Regions from separate parts of the Paenibacillus sp. FSL R5-0519 genome, predicted to be linked through region 2. Evidence: riboswitches for the same ligand, from Rfam matches in the RefSeq annotation. Region 2 holds a riboswitch; the other holds the start of a gene.

The links. A riboswitch is a leader RNA that binds a small molecule or an ion and turns the genes downstream of it on or off. The one in region 2 is predicted to bind cobalamin.
Region 1: linked by a shared signal. The riboswitch ahead of nikB (nickel ABC transporter permease) and the one ahead of cobJ (precorrin-3B C(17)-methyltransferase) in region 2 are both predicted to bind cobalamin.

Annotation. Positions count from the first base shown of each region.
Region 1 is NZ_CP150234.1:6,305,582-6,309,442, reverse strand. Features, by position in the region: gene MKY73_RS28410 (alpha-glucosidase/alpha-galactosidase) at 1-678, opposite strand, end outside; gene MKY73_RS28405 (AraC family ligand binding domain-containing protein) at 883-1,710, shown strand; cobalamin riboswitch at 1,808-2,001, shown strand; gene nikB (nickel ABC transporter permease) at 2,167-3,105, shown strand; gene nikC (nickel transporter permease) at 3,106-3,861, shown strand, end outside.
Region 2 is NZ_CP150234.1:180,812-184,672, reverse strand. Features, by position in the region: gene cobJ (precorrin-3B C(17)-methyltransferase) at 1-1,771, opposite strand, end outside; cobalamin riboswitch at 2,174-2,364, opposite strand; gene MKY73_RS00820 (uroporphyrinogen-III synthase) at 2,564-3,400, opposite strand; gene MKY73_RS00815 (endospore germination permease) at 3,532-3,861, opposite strand, start outside.

The DNA of each region.
Region 1 (3,861 bases), 460 kb from region 2:
TTTCTGCTTTTCCTTCGCCAGACGTTTAATCTCGGGGTACAGATCCTGCCCGTCTTTGGTAACTTCGAGCAGCCACGCCATGTGGTTGATCCCTGCAATTTTAGCGACAACACCTGTCTGATCGATCCCCAGTGCATCAAACAGATGTGGTACACATACCTGCACACTATGACACAAACCTACGGTTTTGATCCCGCCATGCACATTCATGACGTTGGTAAGTACGGCCATTGGGTTGGTGTAGTTCAGGAACCATGCATCCGGACATACTTCCTGCATATCCCGGGCAAAATCCAGCATAACCGGAATAGTCCGCAAGTTACGGAAAATTCCGCCGATACCGAGTGTATCTGCAATCGTTTGACGCAGTCCGTATTTCTTCGGAATCTCGAAGTCCGTAATGGTACATGGATCATATCCACCGACCTGGATGGCGTTGATGACATATTTGGCCCCGCGCAGCGCTTCTTTGCGGTCCTGATATACGTTTACGACGCAACGACTTCCGAGTGAACGTGCCAGACTGGTCAGCAAACGCTCGGAATCGCTCAGACGTTCAGCATCGATATCGAACAATGCCAGCTCAAAATCCTGCAGTGCTTCGGTCATCATGACATCACCCAATACATTTTTGACAAAGACGGTGCTTCCCGCACCGAGAAACGTAATTTTGTTCATCTTAAGTTAAGCCTCCCTGAAAAATGTTGTACCCCAACTATAGGCCGATTCGGCACATATAACTATGGCTCAACCCCTCTCAAACATGGCATAATCCCATTTTTGTTTCCGTTTTCAACTAATATTTATGTCCTTTAGCTGTTATAATTTAATTAGATATACAGATGGTGAGCCTCGGAAGGAAACAAGGAGGGAGGGCATAAAATGAGAAAAATAGAGATGAATGTGGTAGCCACGGACTGGACACAGATGGAACTGGTCTTGTTGTTCTTCGGGTGGGAGGCGTGTGAACCCGCCCATTATTGGGGACCGGGTGTACGTGATTCCTATATTGTGCATTACATCCATGAAGGACGGGGCATCGTGTACATGGGGGATCAGGAATACAAGCTTAGCGAGGGACAGGGTTTTATCATTTTCCCGGATACGCTTATTCATTATGAGGCAGATCCCAAGGAGCCCTGGACGTATTCGTGGTTCGGCTTCAAAGGTGTACAAGCCAAAGCATTCATGCAACGTGCCCAGCTGAGCCCGGAGCGCCCGATATATGATGTCCATGATACGATTACGATGGAACAGTTGTATACGGAGATGGTCCAAGCTTCCACGCGACCGGAAGGTGATGTGTTGAACCAAAGTTTCTTGTACCGCTTGATGGCAGAATTAATCTCTTCTTCACCTGTGAAGGAAGACGTCGGGCAGCTCCTTTCAAACAAAGAAACATACATCCGGCAGGCGGTGCAATTTATGGAGAACAGGTACAGTCAGCGAACTTCCATTCTGGATATTGCCCAAGCTGTGGGGTTGGATCGCACGTATCTATCAGGATTGTTCAAAGAGCGATATGGCATGTCGCTGCAGTCATTTTTTCTGGAGTACCGTATGAATCGTGCTGCCGAACTTCTTCAGAATCCAGGGCTGTCGGTCAGTGAAGTGGCCCATTCTGTCGGTTATACGGACCCATTATTGTTTTCCAAGATGTTTAAGCGTGTGACGGGCGTATCTCCGAAGAGGTCGAGAATCCGCGATTAGACGCACCTAGTGTTTCAAATTTGAAAAGAAAAGCTTTGATCATTAAACGTCGTCCCGCTATACTGATACAGAAGTGATATGAATTGAAGTAAGTTCAATTGAATATGTGGAACTTGGTGCTTCGCCCTTCAGGGTGAAAGCTTAATAGGGAAGTCCGGTGTAATACCGGCGCGGTCCCGCCACTGTAACAGAGGAGTCAGGTAGCGATAATCCACTGGTTTAAGCCGGGAAGGAGCTGCAAGTGACGATGATTCTGGAGCCAGGAGACCTGCCAGGTTTAACAAACACAGTAGTACCCTACGGGAGATAGGAAGGTGTTTAGAGAGCATGATTTTTTCTGAAAATCTGTTTATTTAAGGCGTCCTCATCCAGTACACGGAGAGGGACGCCTTTTTTGCTATGGACGGAGAACATCAGAGCACATACATAAAGTTTTGGGGAAGGACGTTAGAGCAATTGAGCAGATATATCGTTAAACGATTATTACAACTGGTAGTCGTATTGTTCGGCATTACGTTCCTGACGTTCCTGCTAACCTACCTGTCTCCTGGAGATCCAGCCAGACTTATGCTTATGTCTACAGGGGTAACGCCATCCGATGAGCTGGTCAGGCAGGTGAGGTCTGAGCTTGGATTGGATGAGCCTTTTTTCTACCGCTACGGGACATGGTTGGGACAGGTGGTAACTGGAGACTTCGGTACATCATATAAATACAATCGTCCAGTACTGGACGTGCTGATGGCACGGCTCCCGGCAACGCTTTGGCTAACAGGAAGCGCCATGGTTCTGGTTATTCTGGTTTCCTTTCCACTGGGGATGCTGTCGGCTGTCTATCGTAACCAATGGCTTGATCACGTCATTCGTCTGTTCTCTTTTGCCGGATTATCGATGCCCAGCTTCTGGTTGGGTATGCTGCTCATGTTGGTCTTCGGTGTACAGCTGAAGCTGCTGCCGGTAATGGGTAATTCCGGATGGTACAGCCTGATTCTGCCTGCATGTACTCTCGCGATTCCACTTGTTGCCCAGTACAGCAGACAGATTCGTGCGATCCTGCTTGAGGAGACAAGCCAGAACTATGTGATCGGAGCCAGATCCAGGGGTGTGAAGGAGTCGATCATTATTTTGCGTCATATTCTCCCGAATGCCCTGCTGCCGATCGTTACCCTTATGGGTATGACAACAGGTGCTTTGTTAGGTGGTGCAGCGATTGTGGAAAGTTTATTTGTGTGGCCGGGCGTTGGACAGATGGCTGTAGATGCGATTTTCACAAGGGATTATCCGCTGATTCAGGGGTATGTCATCTGGATGGCAATCATATATGTCACCCTGAATCTGCTGGTTGATATATGGACTCATCTTCGTGATCCCCGAATCCGACTGGATGTGGATATATAGATGAGAGCCTTCAGACTGGTATTACTGCAGAATCGCTGGTTCACCTTCCTGCTGTCTCTGACCGCCTTCTGGATTATTCTTGCCATGGTTGCACCGCTGCTTGCACCACAAGACCCACTTGCAACGAACTTTACCAAAGTGTTGCAGCCATCCAGCGCCGAGTATCCTCTTGGAACCGATCAACTGGGCCGATGTGTATTATCTCGTCTTCTGTACGGTGCACGTACCTCGCTGCTGCTCACCTTTATGATGATTGGCATCGTGTTTGTGTTAGGTGTAACGATTGGAGTCATCGCCGGTTTCGCTCGGGGGGTGACGGATATGGTGCTCATGCGCCTGTCTGATACATTAATGGCATTTCCGGGGCTTATTTTTGCGATCGCTGTGGTGGGGATGCTTGGGCCGGGATTGTTCAATACGGTTCTGGCACTGTCGGTTGTCTGGTGGGCGAAGTATGCAAGAATGGCCAGAAGCCTGGTGATTTCCCTTCAGCAAAAGGAGTATGTCGCTGCCGCTGCTTTCAGCGGAGCACGTAAAATACAGATCATGGGCAGGACGATCCTGCCCAATATGATGTCTCCAATCATCGTCATGGCGATGATGGATGTGGGTGGTATGATGCTGTCCATCTCGGGCTTGTCCTTTCTCGGGCTTGGCGCGCAGCCTCCGAACCCCGAGTGGGGGGCCATGTTAAATGAAGGCAGAAGATATCTGCAGACTGCACCATGGCTGTTGATATATCCGGGTCTGGCGATA
Region 2 (3,861 bases):
GATCACCCGGAATTCCCTCCGCTACGGGCTGGGCAGGGTGAGCATTGCGGCCAAATTTCTTGCCGCCGAGGAATAAGTCATATGCACCTTTGCGATACACGATGCCGATATCCTCCAGTACTGCCCCGTAACATGCCATACCGCAGCCATTCAGCGCCACACTCGTTTCTTTGGGTGCACCCAGTCCGCCAATCACAGCCTGCAAATGGTTAGCCATCGGGACAGCATCGTCCTTCTCCATATTGCAGAAGTCACAGGCCTTCACCTTGATGACATCACCAATCGGTACAACGATAAAATTCGCTGCACGCAGCTCTTCAACCAGCGAGTCCGGTTCAAATGTCGGCACTCTCAGAATAATCTGGTGCTCCGGCGTGTACTCCAGTTCGCCGTCTTCACTTGCACACTGCGCCAGCAGCGCCATCTGGGCTGCGGTGAATTTTTTGTTGCCCACGCCGGGCGACACGCCGACTTCGAACAGCGGCGCCTTACGCCCAGGCTCGGGCGCGGTGCGTACCGCCGTTGCGGTCGCAGCCTGCGTTGCACTTGCTTCTCGGCTCGGCGCTGCTGCATCCAGCCAGCGGCTCGCCGATTCGCCCGCGAGTGCGCCGCCTGCCGCGAGCCGTGTCAGCGCCTCGGCGGCCAGCGCAGCTGCGCTGGCGCGTGGCGCTGACACGGCTCGGCCCGGAGCGGCCTCTGCCGCAACGGGCGCAGGTCGCTCGCCGGCAAGCACGGCGGTGCCAGCGCTGCTCGCCGGGCTTGCCGCAGGCATAGTGGCAGCTGCCCCTGCGCCAGCGGGCGGCTGCCCTTGCGGAGCCGTGCCCGCTCCGGCGCTTGCGCCGCGCAGGGCTGGCTCCGCCTGTGGCTGCGCGGCCGATGCAGCGCTGGCCGCGCTCTCGCCCGCTGCCTCGCCGGAGGCGGCAGCGCGGGCTTCCCTTGCGCCGAGCGACCATGGCTCGGCTTCCGTGCGTAGCCGCTCATGAGGTCTGAGCGACTGTTCCGCGGTGTTCAGCGTATATTTCCGCTGATACCCGCGGGGGGTGACCATGAGTCCTTCGTACATCATGGTCGAGGAGTTGCCGATAATCACGGTCGTCAGCATGCCGATATCATGATTCAGCATATCCTCCAGTGTGGTCATGACAACGTCCTGACGCTCACGGTATGCACTTTTTACCAGACCTACGGGGGTCTGTGGGTCACGATAACGCAGGATCATTTCCTGTGTCTCCACGATCTGGCGTGTGCGCCGTCCACTGCGTGGATTGTACAGGGCAATGACAAAATCAGCGGACGCTGCCGCTTCGACCCGGCGAATAATGGTCTCCCACGGCGTAAGGTGATCACTAAGGCTGATCGTACATGCATCATGCATGACAGGGGCACCCAGCAGTGATGCACAGGACTGAATGGCCGATACGCCCGGAATAACCTCGACGGCAACACCCGTATCCGGCTTCCAACCTTGCTCCATCAGCACCTCGTACACCAGTCCAGCCATACCATACACACCTGCGTCACCGCTGGAAATTACGGCAACAATTTTGCCCATCTCCGCCTGTCGAACCGCTTCTTGTGCACGGCTTACTTCCTCCGTCATGCCTGTACGCACAATCGCTTGTCCGTTCAACAGAGGGCGAATAAGATCCACATACGTGTTGTATCCGATAATTACCTCACTCTCTTGAAGTGCTTCGAGTGCCCGCTTGGTGATATGTTCCATTGCTCCCGGGCCGAACCCGATAATCAGCAGCTTGCCTTGATCTTGCATGATTTCTCCTCCTTCATCACACTTGTCGTACTGATCTAAACAGTGAAAAAGGACGGCTATGCCGACCTTCTACCCCGCTGTACTGCATGTTCAACTCGTCAGCTCTGTTTACTCAGACTATCGAACAAGGCTCTTACATCACCCGTTATGATCCAACTAATCTATTCCTCTACCTGCAATTTCCCGACACAGGGTAGGTATTGCAAGGATGTGCATTTATCTAAAAAAACAAAAAAATCCCATCCTTGTAACGGATGGGATACGCATGTACGTACACTCAAGAACACAGCCCCAGACTCCCGAAGGGTAGTCCTGTGACTATGTGGCCTGGAGGGGCCAGCCGGGCGAACCGATTGTTCGCCCAATTCCTGATTCTTCGTACACCACTCCTTTCCGCGAAGGGTTTGGTGACACATGCAAGGTAGGTCTCCTGGCTTTGGATCATCAGCTTCCTTTTCTGTCTTCCCCGGTTTTCCGAGTGACTTGGATCAAAAAGGGCTTCACCATTACAGTGGCGGGACCGCTCGGGACTTTCACCCGATTCCCTGTTACCTCTTGCTGCACGCAAGAGCACCTTGCTTGTTTTCATTCAATATTGTTTTCATAATAACACCGTGCAGGAAATAATGTCCATGCTTATGATACTTATCCATTCTTCTATTTTGAGACAAAACAGAAAAAAGTCCTGATCCAAAAATCGGATCAGAACCCGGAATAACCTATGCATATCCCATTCGTTATAACCATCCAACAACCCTTGCATTGAGTTCGTTTCTGTTAACGACTCAACCTTTATTGCTGACCGCCAACCTTGTCCGCACGCCCTGCGGCAAAGTAACGTCCAAGTTCAACGATGAGTGCACCCATCTTCTCTTCCTCCGGAATGACCAGCGCCTCAATGCCTTCTTCACGCATGGAGTTTGCTGTAACTTTACCTACGGATGCAGGAATTACGCCTTGTCTGAAAGCGGCAAGCAGCGGCTCAAGCTTGTCCTGGGAGGCCGCATATTGCGTCAGGAATCGGACCTGCGGTCCACTTGTGAACGCAACAGCATCTACCTCAAACTTTAGAATCTCATTCAACAGCTGTTCAAGCTCTGCCTCTTCCGGCGGAACATGGCGGTAAGGAAGCACTTGTCTGACGATTGCACCTTGTTCTTCCAACCATGCAACGAGTTTGGGAGCTGTCTCCCCATGAAGCTGTAATATGACCTTTTTCCCTGCGAGATCATGCGGGGCGAATTCTCGAATGAGCCCGTCCGTACTACCGTCATCATCCCGTACCAGGGGCGTTAATCTGCGCTTCTTGAGCGCATTCACCGTCTTGTATCCCCTCGCTGCAATGGAGGATTCCGATAATACATCCAAAAATTGTCCCGCGATTTCCATATCCTCAGCCATTTCAAACAATGCATCCAATCCCATACCCGTCGTTAACACCGCCCAGTCTGGCGGGTCTGAGATCCAGGATACCAGCCCGTCCCTGATATTTCGATCATCCAGAAATACCGTTCCCTGTGCCGGTCGCACAAGCGGAATACCGCCCATTTTTTCAACCAGTATGGACATTTCTTTCGATTTTCGCGGTCCTGTCAATGCTACACGTACACCTGCCAAATGTTGAGCCATTCATGTTCCCCCCGTTAGTCCAGCCGAATGTTCATCAGTCTGACTACAGTATACAGGGTACTTCTGCGGAGGGAAACTGCGCTTACCCTCTTTTTGCCCATTTCATCTATAACGATTTTTGATGGAATATATCAGGAAGGCTGGAGTTCTCCACCATGAGAATCCTGCCTTTTTCTCTCTCCATTCTTCTCCGAATCAGAGGAGCCTTGCCCCTGCTCATGCTTCTCTTTCTTGGACTGGTTTCCCGATCTCTGTTGGGTAGATTCTTTTTTATCCTTTTTGCGAGGACGAAGGAAAAGAAACAGCACAATGGGAAAAAGCACTTCAAAAACAATGGCAATCCATGTCCATTCACGAGTAAATCGGTTAAGCTGAATTGCATTCTTGAAGAACCAAAAGGCACATACGAACCCTACCAGCGCCACAGGGCCAGTCATGACCTTTCCCGATACATTCGGAAT